2 regions of the Streptomyces sp. NPDC060064 genome follow, and region 1 is predicted to be linked to the other one. Evidence: riboswitches for the same ligand, from Rfam matches in the RefSeq annotation. Region 1 holds a riboswitch; the other holds the start of a gene.
The links. A riboswitch is a leader RNA that binds a small molecule or an ion and turns the genes downstream of it on or off. The one in region 1 is predicted to bind S-adenosylmethionine.
Positions count from the first base shown of each region.

Region 2: linked by a shared signal. The riboswitch ahead of thrC (threonine synthase) and the one ahead of ACFWDI_RS37465 (aminotransferase class V-fold PLP-dependent enzyme) in region 1 are both predicted to bind S-adenosylmethionine.

Region 1 is NZ_JBHWWF010000054.1:15,545-26,213, reverse strand. Features, by position in the region: gene ACFWDI_RS37500 (Ig-like domain-containing protein) at 1-922, shown strand, start outside; gene ACFWDI_RS37495 (hypothetical protein) at 936-1,337, opposite strand; gene ACFWDI_RS37490 (heme-copper oxidase subunit III) at 1,508-2,128, shown strand; gene ACFWDI_RS37485 (c-type cytochrome) at 2,206-3,015, shown strand; gene ACFWDI_RS37480 (Rieske 2Fe-2S domain-containing protein) at 3,012-4,064, shown strand; gene ACFWDI_RS37475 (cytochrome bc complex cytochrome b subunit) at 4,061-5,689, shown strand; gene trpD (anthranilate phosphoribosyltransferase) at 5,820-6,884, shown strand; SAM riboswitch class IV at 7,003-7,120, shown strand; gene ACFWDI_RS37465 (aminotransferase class V-fold PLP-dependent enzyme) at 7,328-8,737, shown strand; gene ACFWDI_RS37460 (Lrp/AsnC ligand binding domain-containing protein) at 8,867-9,148, opposite strand; gene ACFWDI_RS37455 (rhomboid family intramembrane serine protease) at 9,145-9,870, opposite strand; gene ACFWDI_RS37450 (hypothetical protein) at 10,021-10,263, shown strand; gene ACFWDI_RS37445 (NYN domain-containing protein) at 10,299-10,669, shown strand, end outside.
Region 2 is NZ_JBHWWF010000001.1:17,684-28,352, reverse strand. Features, by position in the region: gene ACFWDI_RS00150 (cold-shock protein) at 138-341, opposite strand; gene ACFWDI_RS00145 (MoaD/ThiS family protein) at 753-1,028, opposite strand; gene thrC (threonine synthase) at 1,052-2,335, opposite strand; SAM riboswitch class I at 2,353-2,480, opposite strand; gene ACFWDI_RS00135 (glucosyl-3-phosphoglycerate synthase) at 2,644-3,582, shown strand; gene ACFWDI_RS00130 (hypothetical protein) at 3,622-3,876, shown strand; gene ACFWDI_RS00125 (trehalose-6-phosphate synthase) at 3,984-5,393, shown strand; gene otsB (trehalose-phosphatase) at 5,370-6,218, opposite strand; gene ACFWDI_RS00115 (DUF3263 domain-containing protein) at 6,228-6,464, opposite strand; gene ACFWDI_RS00110 (ABC transporter substrate-binding protein) at 6,606-7,829, opposite strand; gene ACFWDI_RS00105 (sugar isomerase) at 8,129-9,022, shown strand; gene ACFWDI_RS00100 (ROK family protein) at 9,341-10,279, shown strand; gene nagA (N-acetylglucosamine-6-phosphate deacetylase) at 10,279-10,669, shown strand, end outside.

The sequences.
Region 1 (10,669 bases):
CGTGAAGGTCTCCATGGAGGACGAGGACGGCTTCCCGGGCACCCGGACGATCACCTTTGAGACCGCGCCCTCCAAGAAGCTCCTGACCGTCCAATTCGGCCCGAAGACGGGCACGTACGGGGTCGGCCAGCCCATCACCGCGGAGCTCACCGCCCCGGTCAGGGACAAGGCGGCCAGGGCGGTCGTCGAAAGCGCCCTGAAGGTCGAGTCCACGCCCGCAGTGGAGGGCACCTGGCACTGGGTGGACGACAAGAAGCTGCACTTCCGCCCGAAGGAGTACTGGCCCGCAGGCGCGACCGTCAGCGCGGTCAGCAACCTCCAGGGCGTCAAGGTCGCCGACAAGCTCTACGGCGGCGCCTCGCAGCCGCTGAAACTCACCATCGGGGACCGAATAGAGGCCATAACCGACGCCGGCGCGCACCAGATGACGGTCAAGCGCAACGGAGAAGTGATCAACACCATTCCGGTGACCACAGGCAAGCCCGGCTTCTCCACCCGGAACGGAATCAAGGTCGTGCTCGGCAAGGAGTACTTCGTACGGATGCGCGGCACCAGCATCGGTATCTCCGCGGGCAGCTCGGAATCGTACGACCTGTCCGTCTACTACGCGACCCGCGTCACCTGGAGCGGTGAGTACGTCCACGCCGCGCCGTGGTCCGTCGGCTCACAGGGGTACGCGAACGTCAGCCACGGCTGCACCGGGATGTCCACAAGCAATGCCGCCTGGTTCTACAAGACCGTGCGCGAGGGCGACATAGTCAAGGTCATCAACAGCGCCGGCGCCGAAATGGACCCCTTCGGCAACGGCTTCGGCGACTGGAACCTGTCCTGGGACACATGGCGCAAGGGCAGTGCCCTGGTGGCCGGGACCAGGGACGGCAGCAGCCCCGACGACGCGGCCCGACTGCGTCCCCAGGTCTGACCCGGCCGGGGCCTCAGGCCTGAACGGCGAGCCTGCGGCGCAGCAGGGCAGCCAGGGAGTCCGCGAACTCCACCGGCTCGACCGGAAGGGTCACCGCGGCCTCCGCACGGCTCCAGGTGGCCAGCCAGGCGTCCTGCGGGCGGCCCATCAGCAGCAGCACGGGCGGGCAGTTGAAGATCTCGTCCTTGATCTGCCGGCAGACGCCCATACCGCCCGCGGGAACCGACTCGCCGTCCAGTACGCAGACATCGACACCGCCCTCGTCCAGCGCTTTCAGGACGGCAGGCAGGGTCGCGCACTCCAGGAACTCCACCGGCGGCAGATCGGCGGCCGGCCTGAGTCCCGCTGCCAACCGCACCTGCTCGCGGGTGCCCGAGTCATCGCTGTAGACCAGCACCGTGGCAGTCGCCTGCATTGTTCCTCCGCCTCGTTGGATCAGGAACCGATGCGGCGGATGCTACTCCGTCCGACTGCCTGTCAACAGCGGTTCGGACACCGCTTCGATGGGCCGTTCGGGCAGGACACACCCCACTGACACACCGAACGGCACCCCCCGGGGTGAGGGCGGGATAAGCGACCGACATAATGTCGGTCGTGGCGACAGCAACGACAGTAGAAACCGGGCACGCGCACCCGTCGGTCAATCGGCCGAACCTCACCAGCGTCGGAACCATCATCTGGCTGAGTTCCGAGCTGATGTTCTTCGCGGCCCTCTTCGCGATGTACTTCACCCTGCGATCGGTGACGGGCGCCGAGCACTGGAAGGAAATGGCTTCGGCCCTGAACTTCCCGTTCTCCGCGACGAACACCACGATCCTGGTGCTCTCCTCCCTCACCTGCCAGCTCGGCGTCTTCGCCGCGGAGCGGGGCGATGTGAAGAAGCTCCGCACCTGGTTCTCGATCACATTCGTGATGGGTGCGATCTTCATCGGCGGTCAGGTCTTCGAGTACACCGAACTGGTCACGAAGGACGGCCTCTCGCTGTCCTCCGACCCGTACGGCTCGGTGTTCTACCTGACCACCGGCTTCCACGGCCTGCACGTGACGGGCGGCCTCATCGCGTTCCTGCTGGTACTCGGCAGGACGTACGCGGCGAGGAGATTCACGCACGAGCAGGCAACCGCCGCCATCGTCGTGTCCTACTACTGGCACTTCGTCGATGTCGTCTGGATCGGCCTCTTTGCCACGATCTACATGATCAAGTAACGGCGCAGGCACTGGTTGCCTGAAGCAGACACAGTCCAGAAGCATCGACGCAGAAGATCCTGACACCGGGGTAATCCGTGAAAAAGCTCTCCGCACGACGACGCCATCCGCTGGCGGCGGTCGTCGTCCTACTCCTCGCGCTGGCGGCCACTGGGGGGCTGTACGCCGCGTTCGCACCCGCGGACAAGGCGCAGGCCGACGAAACCGCCCAGTCCCTCGCCATCGAGGAGGGCAAGAAGCTCTACACCGTCGGCTGCGCCAGCTGCCACGGGACCGGCGGTCAGGGGACCTCTGACGGCCCGAGCCTCGTCGGCGTGGGCTCCGCCGCTGTCGACTTCCAGGTCGGCACGGGCCGGATGCCCGCCCAGCAGCCCGGCGCCCAGGTGCCGGCGAAGAAGGTCATCTACTCGCAGAGCGAGATCGACCAGCTCGCGGCTTACGTGGCCTCCCTCGGCGCCGGCCCGATCACGCCGACCGAGAAGCAGTACAGCCCGGAAGGTGCGGACATCGCCAAGGGTGGCGACCTGTTCCGTACCAACTGCGCCCAGTGCCACAACTTCACGGGTGAGGGCGGTGCCCTGACGAACGGCAAGTACGCCCCGAACCTTGAGGGCGTGGACCCCAAGCACATCTACGAGGCCATGCAGACCGGCCCGCAGAACATGCCCTCCTTCCCCGACACCACGCTGCCGGAGAAGGAGAAGCAGGACATCATCGCGTACATCAAGACGGTGAACGGCGACGACTCCGAGAGCCCCGGCGGTCTCAAGCTCGGTGGCCTCGGCCCCGTCAGCGAGGGTCTGTTCGGCTGGATCTTCGGTCTGGGTGCGCTGATCGCAGTCGCCATCTGGGTCGCGGCCCACACCGCTAAGGCCAAGAAGTCATGAGCAGCCAAGAGAATCCAGAAGAGAACCTGCCGACAGAGCAGGGCTCCGCGCACGGCGCGGTAAAGGTCGCGGACGATCCGTTCGCGGACCCGGGGCTGCCGGCCCACAAGCCGCGCATCCAGGACATCGACGAGCGGGCCGCCAGGCGCTCCGAGCGTGCTGTCGCCTTCATGTTCACGCTGTCGATGCTGGCCACGATCGGCTTCATCGCCTCGTACGTGATCTTCCCGGTCGACAAGATCGTCTTCATCTTCCCGTTCGGGCATGTGAGCGCGCTCAACTTCTCCCTGGGTATCACCCTCGGTGTGGCGCTCTTCAGCATCGGCGCGGGAGCGGTCCACTGGGCCCGCACCCTGATGTCCGATGTGGAGGTTGCCGACGAGCGTCACCCCATCGCGGCCGAGCCCGAGGTCAAGGCCAAGGTCATGGCCGACTTCGCCGCGGGCGCGGAGGAGTCCGGCTTCGGCCGGCGCAAGCTGATCCGCAACACCATGTTCGGCGCGCTGGCCCTGGTGCCGCTCTCCGGTCTGATGCTGCTGCGGGACCTCGGGCCGCTGCCCGAGCAGAAGCTCCGCAAGACGATGTGGGCCAAGGGCAAGCAGCTCATCAACATGAACACCCATGAGCCGCTGCGTCCCGAGGACGTCGCCGTGGGTTCGCTCACCTTCGCCATGCCCGAGGGCCTGGAGGAGCACGCGGAGGACTTCCAGAAGCAGATCGCCAAGGCGGCCCTGATGATCGTCCGGATCCAGCCGGACGAGATCAAGGACAAGCGCGAGCTCGAGTGGTCACACGACGGCATCGTGGCGTTCTCCAAGATCTGCACGCACGTCGGCTGCCCGATCAGCCTGTACGAGCAGCAGACGCACCACGTGCTCTGCCCGTGCCACCAGTCCACTTTCGACCTCTCCGACGGCGCCCGCGTCATCTTCGGCCCGGCCGGTCACGCCCTTCCGCAGCTGCGGATCGGTGTGAATGACGATGGAAACCTCGAGGCGCTCGGCGACTTCGACGAGCCCGTCGGTCCTTCCTTCTGGGAGCGCGGATGAGTACTGCGAGCGACGACAAGAACCGCAAGGCGCCCGCAGGTGAGCGGGTCGCCGACTGGGCGGACGGCCGACTCGGGATCTACTCCCTGGCCAAGTCCAACATGCGGAAGATCTTCCCGGACCACTGGTCCTTCATGCTGGGTGAGATCTGCCTCTACAGCTTCATCATCATCATCCTCACGGGTGTGTATCTGACGCTGTTCTTCCACCCGAGCATGAACGAGGTGGAGTACCACGGCACGTATGTCCCGATGCAGGGCATCCGGATGTCCGAGGCGTATGCCTCGACCCTGGACATCAGCTTCGACGTCCGCGGTGGTCTGCTGATCCGGCAGATCCACCACTGGGCGGCGCTGATCTTCGTCGCGGGCATGCTCGTGCACATGATGCGCGTCTTCTTCACGGGCGCCTTCCGCAAGCCGCGCGAGATCAACTGGCTCTTCGGCTTCCTGCTGCTGGTGCTCGGCATGTTCACCGGCTTCACCGGCTACTCGCTCCCGGACGACCTGCTCTCCGGTACAGGTGTGCGCTTCATGGAGGGCGCGATCCTGTCGATGCCGATCGTCGGCACGTACATGTCGATGTTCCTGTTCGGCGGTGAGTTCCCGGGCGGTGACTTCGTCGCCCGGTTCTACTCGATCCACATCCTGCTGCTGCCGGGCATCATGATGGGCCTGCTGGTGGCGCACCTGATCCTGGTCTTCTACCACAAGCACACGCAGTTCGCGGGCCCCGGCCGGAACAACAAGAACGTCGTCGGCATGCCGCTGCTGCCGGTCTACATGGCCAAGGCCGGAGGCTTCTTCTTCCTGGTCTTCGGTGTCATCTCGGTCATCGCGGCCATCGCCTCGATCAACCCGATCTGGGCGCTCGGCCCGTACCGCCCGGACCAGGTCTCCACCGGCGCCCAGCCGGACTGGTACATGGGCTTCTCCGAGGGCCTGATCCGTGCGATGCCCGGCTGGGAGATCAATTTCGCGGGACACACGCTCGCTCTGGGTGTGTTCGTACCGCTGATGATCTTCCCGCTGATCCTGGTCGCGATCGCGGTCTACCCGTTCATCGAGTCCTGGATCACCGGGGACAAGCGCGAGCACCACATCCTGGACCGCCCGCGCAACGCCCCGACCCGTACGGCTTTCGGTGTGGCGTGGCTGACCTGGTACGTCATTCTGTTGATCGCCGGTGGCAACGACTTGTTCGCCGTCTTCTTCCACCTGTCGATCAACAGCATCACCTGGTTCGCCCGGATCGCCTTCTTCGTCGCCCCGGTCATCGCCTTCGTCGTCACCAAGCGGATCTGCCTGGGTCTGCAGCGGCGTGACCACGACAAGGTGCTGCACGGGCGCGAGTCCGGCATCATCAAGCGGCTGCCGCACGGTGAGTTCGTCGAGATCCACGAGCCGCTCTCGCAGGAGCAGCTGTACACGCTCACGGCGCACTACCAGTACCTTCCCGCCGAGATCGGCCCGACGGTCGACGAGAACGGTGTCGAGCGCAAGGTGAGCCGGCTGCAGAAGCTCAGGGCAAAGCTCAGCAAGGGCTACTACGGCGAGGGGAACCAGATCCCCAAGCCGACCGGCGAGGAGTACCAGGAGATCACCAGCGGCCACGGCCACCACTGATCGCCCCTGACGATCCGAGCTGATCGCCACAGCGGGAGCCCCGTCCATTCGATGGACGGGGCTCTTCGCCGTCTGTGGGGCTGGATAGGGTGGACCCATCCCTATTCGGCTGTGGACCCTGGAGTGGACCATGAACGTTGTGACCCCGGTTGGCGGCGACAGCGTGGCGGACCTCTCCTGGCCCCGCGTACTGGAAGCTCTCCTCAGCAACCGTGACCAGGGCGCCGACGCCACCGCCTGGGCCATGGACCGCATCCTCAGCGGCGAGGCGACCAACGCCCAGATCGCCGGTTTCGCGGTCGCGCTGCGGGCCAAGGGTGAGACGGTCGAGGAGATCTCCGGTCTCGTACGGACCATGTACGAGCACGCGAACCTGATCGAGGTGCCGGGCCCCAGCGTCGACATCGTCGGCACGGGCGGTGACGGCGCCAAGACCGTGAACATCTCCACGATGTCCGCGATCGTCGTCGCCGGAACGGGCGCGAAGGTCGTCAAGCACGGAAACCGCGCCGCGTCATCGGCGAGCGGCGCCTCCGACGTGCTGGAGAAGCTCGGCGTCAATCTCGAGCTCACCCCGCAGCGGGTGGCCGAGGTCGCGGAAGAGGCGGGGATCACCTTCTGCTTCGCGGTGAAGTTCCACCCGGCGCTGCGGCATGTGGCGGCCGCCCGCAAGGAGCTGGGTATCCGCACCACGTTCAACTTCCTCGGCCCGCTCACCAACCCGGCGAGGGTGAAGGCCCAGGCCACCGGTGTCGCGGACGCCCGGATGGCGCCGATCCTGGCCGGGGTGCTCGCCGAGCGCGGCTCCTCGGCGCTGGTCTTCCGCGGCGACGACGGTATGGACGAGCTGACGACGACGGCCACCTCCCGGGTGTGGGTGGTACGGGACGGGTCGGTGCGCGAGGAGGCCTTCGACCCGCGGGACGTCGGCATCGACATGGTGCCCGTGGAGGCCCTGCGGGGCGCGGATGCCTCGTACAACGCCGATGTCGCGCGCCGGCTGCTGAGCGGCGAGGCCGGGCCCGTACGGGACGCGGTACTGCTCAACGCGGCTGCGGCTCTGGTGGCGCTGGAGCCGACGGACCGCAGCCTGAACGAGCAGCTCGCGGCGGGCATCGCCAAGGCCGCCGCTTCGATCGACTCGGGCGCGGCCAAAGCGGCACTCGAGCGGTGGATCGCCGCCAGTAACGCCTGAGAACGCCTGAGAACGCCTGAGCCCGCAGTGGCGCGACGCAAGGCGCGGTTCCCTTCCCTGTCTCAGGAACTGGACCGCGCCTTGCGCGTTGTGGGCCGTATGGCAGGATGCTCTTCAAGGTCATGAGTGACAGCGATTTAGGCCCCGGCTCGCTGTCCGGCAACCCTCCGTCCGTGGCGGGGTGCCCCGGGTGAAGACCAGGCCGTAGGCAGAGAGGTCTACGGCAAGCGCGGACCCCTGCACACCCTGGGGTCCTGGTCCTCAAGGGAGCAGTCTCGTGAGCAAGCGAATGCGATAGGGCTGATCAGCCCCTTCTTCAGCAGACCCTCACAGCACGCGATCGCCGTGACATGCGAGGGCAATCCCCGTACACAGAGCCTTCACCTGGCTGCCGTGCGGGTTCGTCGAAGCCATTCCGCCTTGTCCTGCCGGGAGATACCGCCATGTCCGCACGCCCGAACACCGTTGAGACCGCCACCGCTGCTTCTTCCGAGTCCGCCGACCCCGTCTGCGCCGCGCCGCTTCCGGTCCTCGGCCGCGATGTGACCGTTCCGCTCGTCACCGGCGGCGAGGTCACGTACGCGGCCCTCGACTACGCGGCGAGCGCCCCGGCCCTGCAGCGGGTGTGGGACGACGTGGCCGCCTACGCCCCGTACTACGGCAGTGTGCACCGCGGCGCCGGGTACCTCTCGCAGCTCTCCACCGACCTCTTCGAGAACAGCCGCGCGACGGTCGCGGAGTTCCTCGACTGCCGCGCCGGCGACCAGGTCGTCTTCACCCGCTCCACCACCGACTCGCTGAACCTGCTGGCCGCCGCGCTCCCCGCCGACTGCCAGGTCTTCGTCTTCGAGACCGAGCACCACGCCTCGCTGCTGCCGTGGCGCGACGCCCGGGTGACCTACCTGAACGCGCCGCGTACGCCGGCCGAGGCCGTCGGGACGCTGGAGCGCGCGCTCGCCGACCGCACCGCATCTGCCGGCGAGGAGTACGGGCCCGCCCTGGTCTGTGTGACCGGAGCGTCGAATGTCACCGGTGAACTGTGGCCGGTCAAGGAGCTGGCGGCCGCTGCCCATGCCCATGGCGCGCGGATTGTGCTCGACGCCGCCCAGCTCGCGCCCCACCACCCGGTCTCCGTACAGGAGTTGGACGTCGACTGGGTCGCCTTCTCCGGGCACAAGCTGTACGCGCCGTTCGGCTCGGGTGTGCTCGCGGGCCGCGCGGACTGGCTGCAGGACGCGGAGCCGTACCTCGCGGGCGGCGGTGCGTCCCGCAAGGTCGCCCGGCGTACGGACGGCGGCGTGGACGTCGACTGGCACACCACGGCCGCCCGGCACGAGGCCGGTTCGCCGAACGTCATCGGCGTGTACTCCATCGCCTCCGCCTGCAAGGCGCTCACCGAGGCCGGCTTCGACAGCCTCGTCGCCCGTGAGCAGCAGCTGGTCGCCACGGTCCGTAGGGGTCTGGCGGAGGTGGAGCAGGTCAAGGTGCTCTCGCTCTTCGGGGACGACGCGCCGCGCGTCGGCGTCATCTCCTTCGTCGTCGAGGGCTGGAACAGCTCGCACTTCGCGGCCGCGCTCTCGGCGGAGTACGGCATCGGGGTACGGGACGGACTCTTCTGCGCCCACCCGCTGGTGCGGACCCTGCTGGGCAGCGACCCGCAGGACCCGGGCGAGTGCGGCGCTCCGGAGGCCGAGCCGGGCGAGCGTTCGCTCAACGCGATCCGGGTCAGCTTCGGCGCCGGTACGCCGGACGAGCATGTGGAGCGTTTCGTACGGGCGGTGAAGGAACTCGTCAGCGACGGTGCGCAGTGGAACTACCGCACGGAGGACGGCCGCTGCGTCCCGGCCGTCTGAGCCCGGCCGTCCGTGCCGCGCGTCTGAGCCCGGCTTGTCCGAGCCGGGCGTCTGAGCCCGGCTGTCCGAGCCCGAACGGACGACGAAGCCCCGGACCGGCCGGTCCGGGGCTTCGTCGTGTCGCAGGCGTTACGCGTCGAGGCCGATCGCGAAGGCCGCCTCGAGGTCGTGCTGCGAGTACGTACGGAAGGCGACATGTGTGTCGGTCCCCTCGACGCCCGGGATCCTGCTGATCCGGCCGGGGATGACATCCGCGAGATCGTCGTGCTTGGCCACCCGCACCATGGCGATGAGGTCGTACGTACCGGTGACGGAGAAGACTTCGCTGACGCTGTCCAGCGCGGCGATCGACTCGGCGATCTCGGGGATCCGGTCCACGCTGGTCTTGATGAGCACGATCGCGGTGATCACGGTTGGCTTTCTCCCTCGGTGGCCGCTGCTTGGGCCTTCACTCTAGTCCCATGCCGGAAACGTCCCCAGGCGTAGAGAAAGCCCGTCCCGAACCCCACCAGATGTGCGAGATAGGCGACGCCCGGGCCGCTGCCCGCGCTCCGCGCCGCCAGCCATTGGAGGACGAACCAGAAGATCAGCACGATCCAGGCGGGGAAGCGCAGCGGAAGGAAGAAGAGGAACGGGAAGAGACTGGTGACCCGGGCCTTCGGGAAGAGGTAGAGGAAGGCGCCGAGCACGCCCGAGATCGCCCCGGAGGCTCCCACCAGGGTCTGCTCGGAGCCGGCGTTGGCCGCCGCGTAGGCGAGCAGCGCCAGATAGCCGCAGCCCAGATAGAAGAGAGCGAACTCCAGCTGCCCCATCCGTTCCTCGGCCATCGCCCCGAATACGTACAGGAAGAGCATGTTGCCCAGCAGGTGCAGCCAACTGCCGTGGACGAAGAGGGCGGTGAGGGGTGTGATCAGCGCCCGGGAGGTGGAGCTGCTCATCAGGTCGACGGGGATCACGCCCCAGCGCTCGAAGTATGTGCTCTGCGCGGAGAGCAGTGCGTCACCGGTGCCGTACACCGGATCGAGGCCCGAGACGGGGCTGAGGACGAACACCGCGCAGCAGACGGCGATCGCGCCGTACGTCATCGCAGGTCCCGAGGCCGCGCCCCGGACCGCACCCCACCAACCGATCATGGACAGAGCATGACGTAGTGGGGCTGAACGGTACAGAGTGCCTCGCCGCGTCAACGGGGACCCGCGAGGCCGTAGGGTTACAGGCAGTACATCCGCGGTTCGACGGCGCACAGCGGCACCCGCACCCGCACCACGAAAAAGGACGGCACGATGACGACGGTTCCCCCGGCGACGGCCGAGACCCGCTGGCGCTGCACGCTCTGCGGCAACCTCACCCGCTTCGATGTCACCCGTTCCTCGAAGGTCGTCGAATACGTCCATCTGGACCTGGCTGGAGAGCCGACGGTCGAGGAGCGCGAGGTGGTCAGTGAGACCATCGAGTCGGTGCGCTGCCGGTGGTGCAATGCGGTGGACCAGATCGAGCTGGTGGACAGGCCGGGCGCTGCTTCCTGACGGAGCGGCCCGAACGGGTAGTGGGGTGACGGATTGTGGAGCAGCCTGCAAGCGGCGATGAGCCGGCCGGTGCGGCCGGTGACGCCGCCGAGGCGCTCGACCGCCCGCTGCCGGAAGGCGTACGGCGCAGGGTCATGGCGCTGGTCTCGGACGCCTTCGGGGGCCTGACCGTCGCCGAACTTCCGGCCCAGTTGAGACAGTACGCCCGTTTCACCCCGACCCGGCGTGCCAAGTACGCCGGTAATGCGATGGCCGCAGCGCTGGAGAGCGACCCGGTCTTCCGGCAGCGCATCGGCGAGCGGCTCAGCCAGGCCCAGCCCGAACTGTCCCGGGCGCTGGAGTCCGGGTCGCCGCCCGCGGCCGCCGATCCTGTCGATGTGGCGGCCGCCGCCTATGTCCTGCGGCC
Region 2 (10,669 bases), on a different contig from region 1:
ACGCGCGAAGGGACCCACGAAGGGACCCAGCAGCGGACGCGCGAGCGGACCCGCGGGCAGACGCACGAGGGGCCCGCATCCCTGGTGGGATGCGGGCCCCTCGTGCGTGAGTGCGTCGGTGGCCGATCGCGCCGAGATCAGACGGCGAGCTTGACCATATCCGCCTGCGGACCCTTCTGGCCCTGCGAGATCTCGAATTCGACTCGCTGACCCTCTTCAAGGGTGCGGTACCCGTCCATCTGGATCGCGCTGTAGTGGACGAAAACATCCGCACCACCGTCGACCGCGATGAAGCCGTACCCCTTCTCCGCGTTGAACCACTTGACGGTGCCCTGAGCCATGCCTAACTCCCCTATTACTGGCCCTTGCGCAGGACCGCACTTCGCGGACCCGGGTCAGACCTCCACCCTCCGACAGGAGAGGGTGTGCGCCGGAACGCGTCGACCGCGGCTGAATGTATCTGCCCAACTGCCCTCTGCAACAGGTCAATCCGACGAGAAATCCGAGCACGCGTGAACGGATAATTGAACTGAATTCAATAAATTCCGGGGCAAGTCGGGCCCGGCAAATGGCGCTTAAGAGGCAATTCGAGCGAACTTATTGGCTGCTTCTTGATGGGGCCAGGACGCATTCTCATATGCGGCCGGCATAAGCAGCGGCGGGGCCTTCCCCAACTGTACCGCGCTCAACCATACAGAATTGCCCCCTCCGCTTCTCTTGCGGAGGGGGCAATTCTGGTGACGCTGCGTAGCTCAGCCGCCGGCGACGGCAGGAATGATCGAAACGCCCGCACCGTCCGGCGTCGCGGTCTCAAGACCCTGCTCGAAACGGACGTCGTCGTCATTCACGTACACGTTCACGAAGCGGCGCAGCTTGCCCTGGTCGTCCAGGACGCGCGCGGCGATGCCCGTGTGGTTCTTCTCCAGGTCGGCGATCACCTCGGAGAGCGTCGCGCCCTCCGCCGGGACCTCGGCCTGACCGCCCGTGTACGTACGGAGAATGGTGGGGATGCGGACGTTCACGCTCATGGTGTTCTGCCTTCCGTAGGTAGTCAGCGGGCCAGGCCGGCGTCGCGGAACGCGTCGAGGCTCGGGCGGATGGTCGCCGTGGGTCCGGTCGTCGGAGCGACCGCGTCGAGGGTCTTGAGACCGTCGCCGGTGTTGAGCACGACCGTGGTGAGCGCCGGGTCGAGCACGCCCTCCTCGATCAGCTTCCGCGTCACGCCCACGGTCACACCGCCCGCGGTCTCCGCGAAGATGCCCTCGGTACGGGCCAGCAGCTTGATCGCGTCGACGATCTGCTCGTCGTTGACGTCCTCCACCGCGCCGCCCGTGCGGCGCGCGATGTCCAGCACGTACGGGCCGTCGGCCGGGTTGCCGATGGCCAGCGACTTGGCGATGGTGTCCGGCTTCTGCGGGCGTACGACGTCGTGCCCGGCCTTGAAGGCCGTCGACACCGGCGAGCAGCCCTCCGCCTGGGCACCGAAGATCTTGTACGGCTTGTCCTCGACCAGACCGAGCTTGATCAGCTCCTGCAGACCCTTGTCGATCTTGGTGAGCTGCGAGCCTGAGGCGATCGGGATCACGATCTGGTCGGGCAGCTGCCAGCCGAGCTGCTCGCAGATCTCGTACGCCAGCGTCTTGGAGCCCTCGCCGTAGTACGGGCGGAGGTTGACGTTGACGAAGCCCCAGCCCTCGCCCAGCGGGTCGCCGATGAGCTCCGAGCAGAAGCGGTTGACGTCGTCGTAGTTGCCCTCGATGCCGACCAGCTCGCCGCCGTACACCGCGGCCATGACGACCTTGCCCTGCTCCAGGTCGTGCGGGATGAACACGCAGGAGCGGAAGCCGGCCCGTGCGGCGGCCGCACCGACGGCGCCCGCGAGGTTGCCGGTGGAGGAGCAGGAGAGAGTCGTGAAGCCGAAGGCGCGCGCGGCCTCGACGGCGATCGCGACGACGCGGTCCTTGAAGGAGTGCGTCGGGTTGCCGGAGTCGTCCTTGATGTACAGGCCACCGGTAACGCCCAGCTCACGGGCGAGATTGTCGGCCTTGACGAGCTTGGTGAAACCGGGGTTGATGTTCGGCTTCTCGGCCACGTCGGCGGGGACGGGCAGCAGCGGGGCGTACCGCCAGATATTGTTCGGACCCGCTTCGATCCGCTTCTTCAGCGCGTCGGGGTCGCCGCTCGGCAGGTCGTACGCGACTTCGAGGGGCCCGAAACACAGGGCGCAGGCGAAGATCGGGCCGAGGTCGAAACGCTCTCCGCACTCGCGACACGAGAGCGCCGCGGCGGGACCGAGGTTCACTGGAGTGGTGCTTGCGACAGTCTGAACAGCCATGGAGGCGAGGCCCTTTCTCCTCATCTTCCCCGTGACGCATTTCGCCACGAGACGGAATTGGCACCTTCCCCACCGTGACCTCGCGGTCGGCGGGAGGGTTGCCGGGGCTTCAACGGGCCGTTCCCTCTGCCCCTCTGGATGAGCGGTATTCGATTGTCAGCGTGAGGACCCCCGACATGCGACGGTCATCCGCGTTGTTCAAGACTGTAACCGAAGGCCTGGACGGTTGAGATAGTCGTCCGAACCGCGAGATGAAGATCATGGCCCCTGCCGCTGGCGCGGCGTGGCACAACCAGGGAGTAACGAGCGTGCTGGAAGAGGTGGAGCGCTGGCTGAGCAGGCGTTCCTGGTCCGCGTCCGACCGGCCGCTGCACCAGCTCATCGCTGCCAAGCGCGGTACGACCGTCAGTGTCGTCCTGCCCGCGCTCGACGAGGAGGCGACGGTCGGCGAGATCGTCACCGTGATCCGGCGCGAGCTGATGGAAGCGGTGCCGCTCGTCGACGAGCTGGTCGTCATCGACTCGGGCTCGAGCGACCGTACGGCCGAGGTGGCCGCGGCGGCCGGCGCGCGGGTGGTGCACCGCGACGCGATACTGCCGCGGATACCGGCGGCCCCCGGCAAGGGCGAGGTGCTGTGGCGGTCGCTGATGGTGACCAGCGGCGACATCGTCTGCTTCATCGACGCGGACCTCAGGGACTTCTCGGCGGACTTCGTCTCCGGGATCGTGGGACCGCTGCTGACCGACCCCGAAGTGCAGTTCGTCAAAGCGATGTACGACCGGCCGCTGGGCGATGTGGCAGGTCAGGGCGGCCGGGTCACCGAGCTGGTGGCGCGCCCGCTGCTCAATCTGCACTGGCCGCAGCTGGCCGGGGTCGTCCAGCCGCTCGGCGGCGAGTACGCGGCGCGGCGCTCGCTCCTCGAGCGGCTGCCCTTCCCCGTCGGTTACGGAGTGGAGCTGGGCCTGCTCGTGGACGCGCTGCACACGGTAGGTCTTGACGCGCTGGCCCAGGTGGACGTCGGCTCGCGCAAGCACCGGCACCAGGACGGGCAGGCGCTGGGCCGGATGGCCGCGGCGATCTACCGTACGGCTCAACTGCGGCTGTCCCGGGGCCACTTGGTGCGGCCGGCACTCACGCAATTCGAGCGCGGCGAGGACGGTTTCGAACCGCGCACCTATCCGGTGGACACGGAGGAGCGGCCGCCGATGCGCGAGATCGGTGAGTACGCGGCGCGTCGCGCGGCATAACCACCACCGCTGTAGCGGTTTGTCCAACACTTCCTGCTTATGGCCTTCAGATGCAGTACGGGCGCTCCGCGCCGCAGTGCCGGGCTGCCGCGGTTCCTCGGGGCCCTGGCAGTCATCACCACCGTTCTGACCGCTGTGGTCATCCAGGGACAGGCGATGGCCGACACCGTCGCCCCGGCGAACCGGGGCGACCACAGCTCCGAGCGGCTGTGGCTCCTCGGCGGTCTGGCGCTGAGCCTGACCGCGGCCGGCGTGATCGCGGTCGCCGCCTCGCGCGGGCGCCGCGATCACTGAGGGGGCGCCGCAATCACCGGCCTGCTCCCGTGAATCACCAATCTGCCGACCTGCCCTTCGGCCGTACGCACGTTTGAGGGTTTGTGCGACGGGCTAGGTTTCGCCACATGGTCTCCGAGCACCCTGCTGCCCAGGTCCTCGTCGCGTCGAACCGCGGCCCGGTCTCGTACACGCTGCGCGAGGACGGCTCGCTCGACGCCAAGCGCGGCGGCGGCGGGCTGGTCTCCGGTCTCTCCGCCATCGGCTCCGAGGCGGACGCCCTGTGGGTGTGCGCCGCGCTGGGCGACGGCGACCGTGAGGCGGTACGGCGCGGGGTCGGCGAGGCCGGGGTGCTGATGCTCGACATCGACCCGGCCGTCCACTCCGACGCGTACAACGGCATCGCGAACTCCGTGCTCTGGTTCGTCCACCATCTGCTGTACCAGACGCCGGTGGAGCCGGTCTTCGACGATGAGTTCCGCCGCCAGTGGGCCTCGTATGAGACCTACAACCGGGCCTTCGCGGACGCGCTCGCCGCTCAGGCGGCTCCCGGTGCGGCGGTCCTGGTGCAGGACTACCACCTGGCGCTGGTACCCGGCATGCTCCGCGAGCTGCGCCCGGATCTGCGGATCGGGCACTTCTCGCACACGCCGTGGGCGCCCGTCGACTACTTCCGGATGCTGCCCGACGACATCGCCGAGCAGCTGCTGCGCGGCCTGCTCGGCGCGGACCGGACCTGTTTTCTCACCCGGCGGTGGGCGGACGCGTTCACGGCGTGCTGTACGGAGCTGCTGGGCGCGGACTCCCTGGAGGGCACCCGGATCGGGGTGCACGGGCTCGGCGCGGACGCGGACTTCCTGCGGGAGCGCGCGCACCGGCCGGATGTGGCGGAGCGGCTGGTGGCGCTGCGCGAAGAGATCGGCGGCACCCCGTCGGCGCCCCGGAAGACGATCGTCCGGGTGGACCGCACCGAGCTGTCCAAGAACATCGTGCGCGGCCTGCTCGCCTACCGGCAGCTGCTGGAGTCCCGTCCGGAGTGGCGGGAGCGGGTCGTCCATGTCGCCTTCGCCTACCCGTCCCGGCAGGACCTGGCGGTGTACCGCGACTACACGGCGGCGGTCCAGCGCCTCGCCGACGAGATCAACTCCGGCTACGGGACACCGACGTGGACCCCGGTCGTCCTCCATGTGAAGGACGACTTCGCACGCTCCCTGGCCGCGTACCGGCTGGCCGATGTGGCCCTGGTCAATCCGATCCGTGACGGCATGAACCTCGTCGCCAAGGAGATCCCGGTCGTCTCGGACAACGGCTGCGCGCTGGTGCTGTCGCGGGAGGCAGGGGCGTACGAGGAACTGGGCGAGGACGCGCTGGTGGTGAACCCGTACGACGTGACCGGCACCGCCGAGGCGCTCCACGAGGCGCTGACGATGCCGGACAACGAACGGGCCGGGCGCACCAAGCGGCTGGCGGCGGCGGCGACCGCGCTGCCGCCGCAGAAGTGGTTCCTGGACCAGCTACAGGCGCTGCGCGAGATCTGACAGAAACCCGACCACCGCCGCCGGGCCCGGCAGCAGCAGATCGGCCCGCTCCGCGAGCTCGGGGACCTCCTCGCTTCCGCTGCACACCAGCAGACCGGGGACGCCGTCCGCGCGGAGCTTCTCCACCGCGGCGAAAGCGGGCAGATCGCCGAGGTCGTCGCCGGCGTAGAGCACGGAACCGGCCTTCACCTCGCGTACGTACTCCTCGAGCGCCACGCCCTTGTCCATGCCGGGCGGGCGCAGCTCCAGGACCATACGGCCCGGCTCCACGATCAGGCCGTGGCGTGCGGCGAGTTCGGCGAGCGGTTCACGCAGGGCCTCGAAAGCCGCCTGCGGGTCGGACGCACGGCGGGTGTGGACGGCGACCGCCTGGCCCTTCTCCTCGATCCAGATGCCCTGCCAGGCGCCGATGCGGTCCAGGAATCCGGGGAGTTCGGCGCGGACGGCCGCGACGCCGGGGTGCGGGGCAGGCGTATGGACGGTGCCGGAGACGGCGTCCCAGCGCTCGGCGCCGTAGTGGCCGAGGACGACGAGGTGGTCGAGGCCCGGCACTCCGGCGAAGCCGCCGTACCGCACGGCGACACCGGCGGGGCGGCCGGTGATCACGGCGACGGACAGGACCCGCGGGGCGAGCGCGGCGAGCGCGGGGACCGCGCCCGGGTGGGCGCGGGCCTGGTCGGGGTCGGGCACGATCTCGGCGAGGGTGCCGTCGAAGTCGAGTCCGACGACGGTTTTCCCGGGCCTGGCGAGGATCGCGGCCAGACCTTCCCGGCCGGCGGGCGTCGACGGTGTCGGCAAGGGGTGCGCATACGGAGTGCTGCCCATCCCCCGACCCTATCGGCGACTTCGCCGGGCGTCTCTGACGCGACGCAGCCGGTTGACGGTCACGGGGTCGTGGGCCAGGGCGCGCTCGTCGTCGAGAAGGGCGTTGAGGAGCTGGTAGTAGCGGACCGGGGAGATGCCGAGCTGCTCGCGGATGGCCCGCTCCTTTGCGCCGGGTCCCGGCCAGGAGTGGTGCTCCATGGCCAGAACGGCACGGTCCCGCTCGGAGAGCGCCTCGTCGTGGGTCATACGATCCAACATATCCGCGCGACGAGGCCCACTGCCCGGCTGTCCGCGCACTCGGCCGCCCGGCTGCCCCGCTGCCCGGCTGCCCGCGCACTCGGCTGCCCGGTTGCCGGACCACTCGGCTGCGCGGTTGCCGGACCTCGGCTACTCGGCGTTCTCCGCGGCGGTGGCCGCCCGGCCGATCCGGCCGAGGACGGTCGCCGGGTCGCCGCCCGGCTCGACGGCCTTGCCTATGTTCCCCTTGATGTTCTCGCTGACCGAGGCCCACGACGTCTTGCCGACCGGCGGAAGCACCGAGGTGGGGAGCTCGTGGAGGAACTTCCTCAGCTCCAGGTGCTCCGGGTCCTTCTCCATCGCCTCGGACGCGGTGACCGTCGCCGGCAGCAGGGCATTCTGGCCGGCGAAGTCGAGGACGTTCTTGTCGCTGAAGACGAAGTCCAGGAACTTGCCGACCTCGACCCGGTGACCGTTCTGCTTGAAGCCCATGATCCAGTCGGCGACGCCCATCGCCGACTTGGCCTTGCCGTTCCTGCCGGGCAGCGCCACCTCGCCGACCTGGACGCCCGCCTTCTCCGCGGCCTGCATCAGCGAGGGGTGGCCGTTGAGCATGCCGACCTCGCCGCGGGTGAAGGCGGCGAACGCCTCCTTGCGGTTCAGCTTGGAGGGCGCGACCGGGCCGGTGAGCTTCTTCTCGACCAGGTTCTCCTTCAGCCAGGTGAAGGTGCTGATGTTCTGCGCGGAGTCGATCGCGTACTTGCCGACCGGGTCGATATAGCCGTCGCCGCCGCTGAGCAGCCACATCATGGTCTCGGCCTGGGCCTCTTCCGGACCGAGCGGCAGCGCGAAGGGGTACTTCGCGTCCGTGTTGGCCTTCAGCCTGACCGCGTCGTCCTTGAGGTCGTCCCAGGTCTTCGGGTCCTCCTTGATGCCGGCCTCTTTGAAGAGCTTCTTGTTGAAGAAGAGGAGCCGGGTGGAGGCGACGAACGGCAGACCGTACTGGACATGCCGGTGCTCGCCGGCGTCGACGAGCGGGGCGAGGAAGTTGGACTGCACGGGTACGGAGAGCAGTTGGTCGGCGCTGTAGAGCTTGTCGGCCGCGGCGTAGTCGGCGTACGCGCCGATCTGCGCGACGTCAGGGGCCTTGCCCGCCTTGACCATCTCGGCGACCTTGCGGTCGACGTCGTTCCAGGATTCGATCTGGACGTCGATCTTGATGCCGGGGTTCTTGGACTCGAACGCGGCGGCGAGATCCGCCCAGTACTTCTTGCTGCTCTGGCCGCCGGCCACGTCGTAGTCGGCCGCGACCAGCTTGAGCGTCACATCTCCGGAAGCGCTGGAGCTGCCACAGCCCGCGAGCGTCACCGTCATACCCAGCGCGGCGACTGCCGCGGTCAGACCCAAGAAGCGCTGCTGCACAGCTCTTCCCCACCCTCTGCCGTTGGTTGCCCGTCTTGTCCCAGACGGTCCCCCGCGACGTCTTCTGAGATGAGCTGCGATTTTCCCCCATCCGAGTGATGAGGTCTACTCCACTGGATATCACTTCCGCAACGCCTGGCCCACGGCGGAGGGGCATTGCCCGGGTGGGCCACGGCCTGCTAAGCACGTCACGGCACGAAGTGGTCGGTGCCGGTCCCGAGTTACGCGTACGTCACTAGGAGCCTTGCCGCATGTCCCGTACCGCAGCAGAGATTGCCACCCAGCCCGCCTGCTGGCGACGAGCGGCCGAGGCCGCCGCCGTCTTCGAGGGACTTCCGGCGCCGGGCGAGCGCGTCGCCGTCACCGGGTGCGGGACGTCCTGGTTCATGGCGATCGCGTACGCCGCGCTGCGGGAGGCGGCGGGACAGGGCGAGACGGACGCCTTCGCCTCCTCCGAGTTCCCGGCCGGCCGGTCCTACGACCGTGTCGTCGCGATCACCCGCTCCGGCACCACGACCGAGGTGCTCGACCTGCTGCGCGAACTGAAGGGCTCGGTGCCGACGCTGGCTCTGACCGCGGACCCGAAGACACCCGTGATGGAGGCGGCGGACGCGGTGGCGGTGCTGGACTGGGCGGACGAGGAGTCGGTCGTCCAGACCCGGTTCGCCACGACCGCGCTGGCGTTCCTGCGCGCGGGGCTCGGCGACATCCCCGGTCTGAAGTCGGTCACCGACGCGGCGGTCGACGCGGAGCTGGCGATCACGGAGCCGCTCGCGGACGCGGTGGTCGGCGCGGAGCAGTGGACGTTCCTGGGCCGCGGCTGGACGTACGGGCTGGCGCTCGAGGCGGGTCTGAAGATGCGCGAGGCGGCGGGTGCGTGGACGGAGTCGTACCCGGCGATGGAGTACCGCCACGGTCCGATCTCGATCACCGGTCCCGGCCGGGTGGCCTGGGTCTTCGGCGCGCTGCCGGAAGGCCTGTCGGTGGACGTGGCCCGGGTGGGCGGCACGCTGGTGGCCCGTCAGGAGACGGATCCGCTGGCGGACCTGATCCGTGCGCAGCGTCTCGCGGTGACGCTGGCCGAGTCGAAGGGCTACGACCCGGACCGCCCGCAGAACCTGACCCGCAGCGTGATTCTGGGCTGACGGGTCCGCGGGTCGCGGGTGCGGGTGCGGGTGCGGCTGCGCCTGCGGCGGGCCCTGTTCCCCTACCCGCCCCTTCCCGCTGTGTCGATGTGCGGCTCCGCCGCGTGGGGGGCTTCGCCCCAGACCCCGTATGCGACCTTCGGCCGCATGTCCTCAATCGCCGGACGGGCTTGAATTTCCGCCGGAGATCCAGTCCCGCCGGCGATTGAGGCGCGGGGTCCGGGGCAGGACCCCGGTCACTCCGCCGTTTGTATGACCGCGCAACAATCCGTCGTAGTGGACTAGACCTTTCTTGGGTGTACACGCCAGACTGTCCACGTGAGACACGTCATCGCCCTCGATGTGGGCGGCACCGGGATGAAAGCCGCCCTGGTCGGGGTGGACGGGACGCTGCTGTACGAGGCCCGCCGCGCGACCGGGCGCGAACGCGGGCCCGACGCCGTCGTCGAGACCATCCTCGGCTTCGCCGAGGAGCTACGCGCGTACGGCGCCGAGCACCTCGGCGAGAGCTCCCTCGCCGCCGGCGTCGCCGTACCCGGCATCGTCGACGCCGACCGCGGCATCGCCGTCTACGCCGCCAACCTCGGCTGGCGCGACGTACCCATGCGCGCCCTGCTCGCCGAACGCCTCGGCGGCGTACCGGTCGCGCTCGGCCACGACGTCAGGACCGGCGGCCTCGCCGAGGGCCGGATCGGGGCCGGCAAGGGCGCCGACCGGTTCCTGTTCGTGCCGCTCGGCACCGGGATCGCCGGCGCCATCGGCATCGCGGGATCCATCGAGGCCGGCGCCCACGGATACGCGGGCGAGATCGGCCATATCGTCGTACGCCCCGAAGGCCCCGACTGCGGCTGCGGCCAGCGCGGCTGCCTCGAGACGCTGGCCTCCGCCGCCGCGGTGACCAGGGCCTGGGCCGCCGCGTCCGGCGACCCGGACGCGGACGCCGCCGACTGCGCGAAGGCCGTCGCGTCCGGCGACGAACGGGCCGCACGGGTCTGGCACGACGCCGTCGACGCGCTCGCCGCCGGCCTGGTCACCGCGCTCACCCTGCTGGACCCCCGCACGCTGATCATCGGTGGCGGTCTCGCCGAGGCGGGGGAAACCTTGTTCACACCACTGCGGGCCGCGGTCGAGGAACGCGTCACGTTCCAGAAGCTGCCCGCGATCGTCCCGGCTGCCCTCGGGGACACCGCCGGATGCCTGGGCGCGGGGCTGCTCGCCTGGGATCTGCTCGCCACCGACTCGGAGGTAACCGCCTAATGGCCGCAAGCGCCGAAAGCACAGTTCTCGCGGGCGCCCGGGTGGTGCTGCCGACCGGGATCGTCGAGAACGGACGGCTCGTCGTCGCCGGCACGAAGATCGCCGGCGCCGCGCCGGCGGACGCGCCCGCCCGCGATCTGTCCGGCCACTGGCTCGTCCCCGGCTTCGTCGACATCCACAACCACGGCGGCGGCGGCGCCTCGTTCACCTCCGGCAGCGCCGAGGACGTGCTGAAGGGCGTACGCACCCACCGCGAGCACGGCACGACCACACTCGTCGCCTCCACCGTCACCGGCGAGATGGACTTCCTCGCCCAACGGGCCGGCTTCCTCTCCGAACTCGTCGAACAGGGCGACCTGGCCGGTATCCACTTCGAAGGCCCGTTCATCT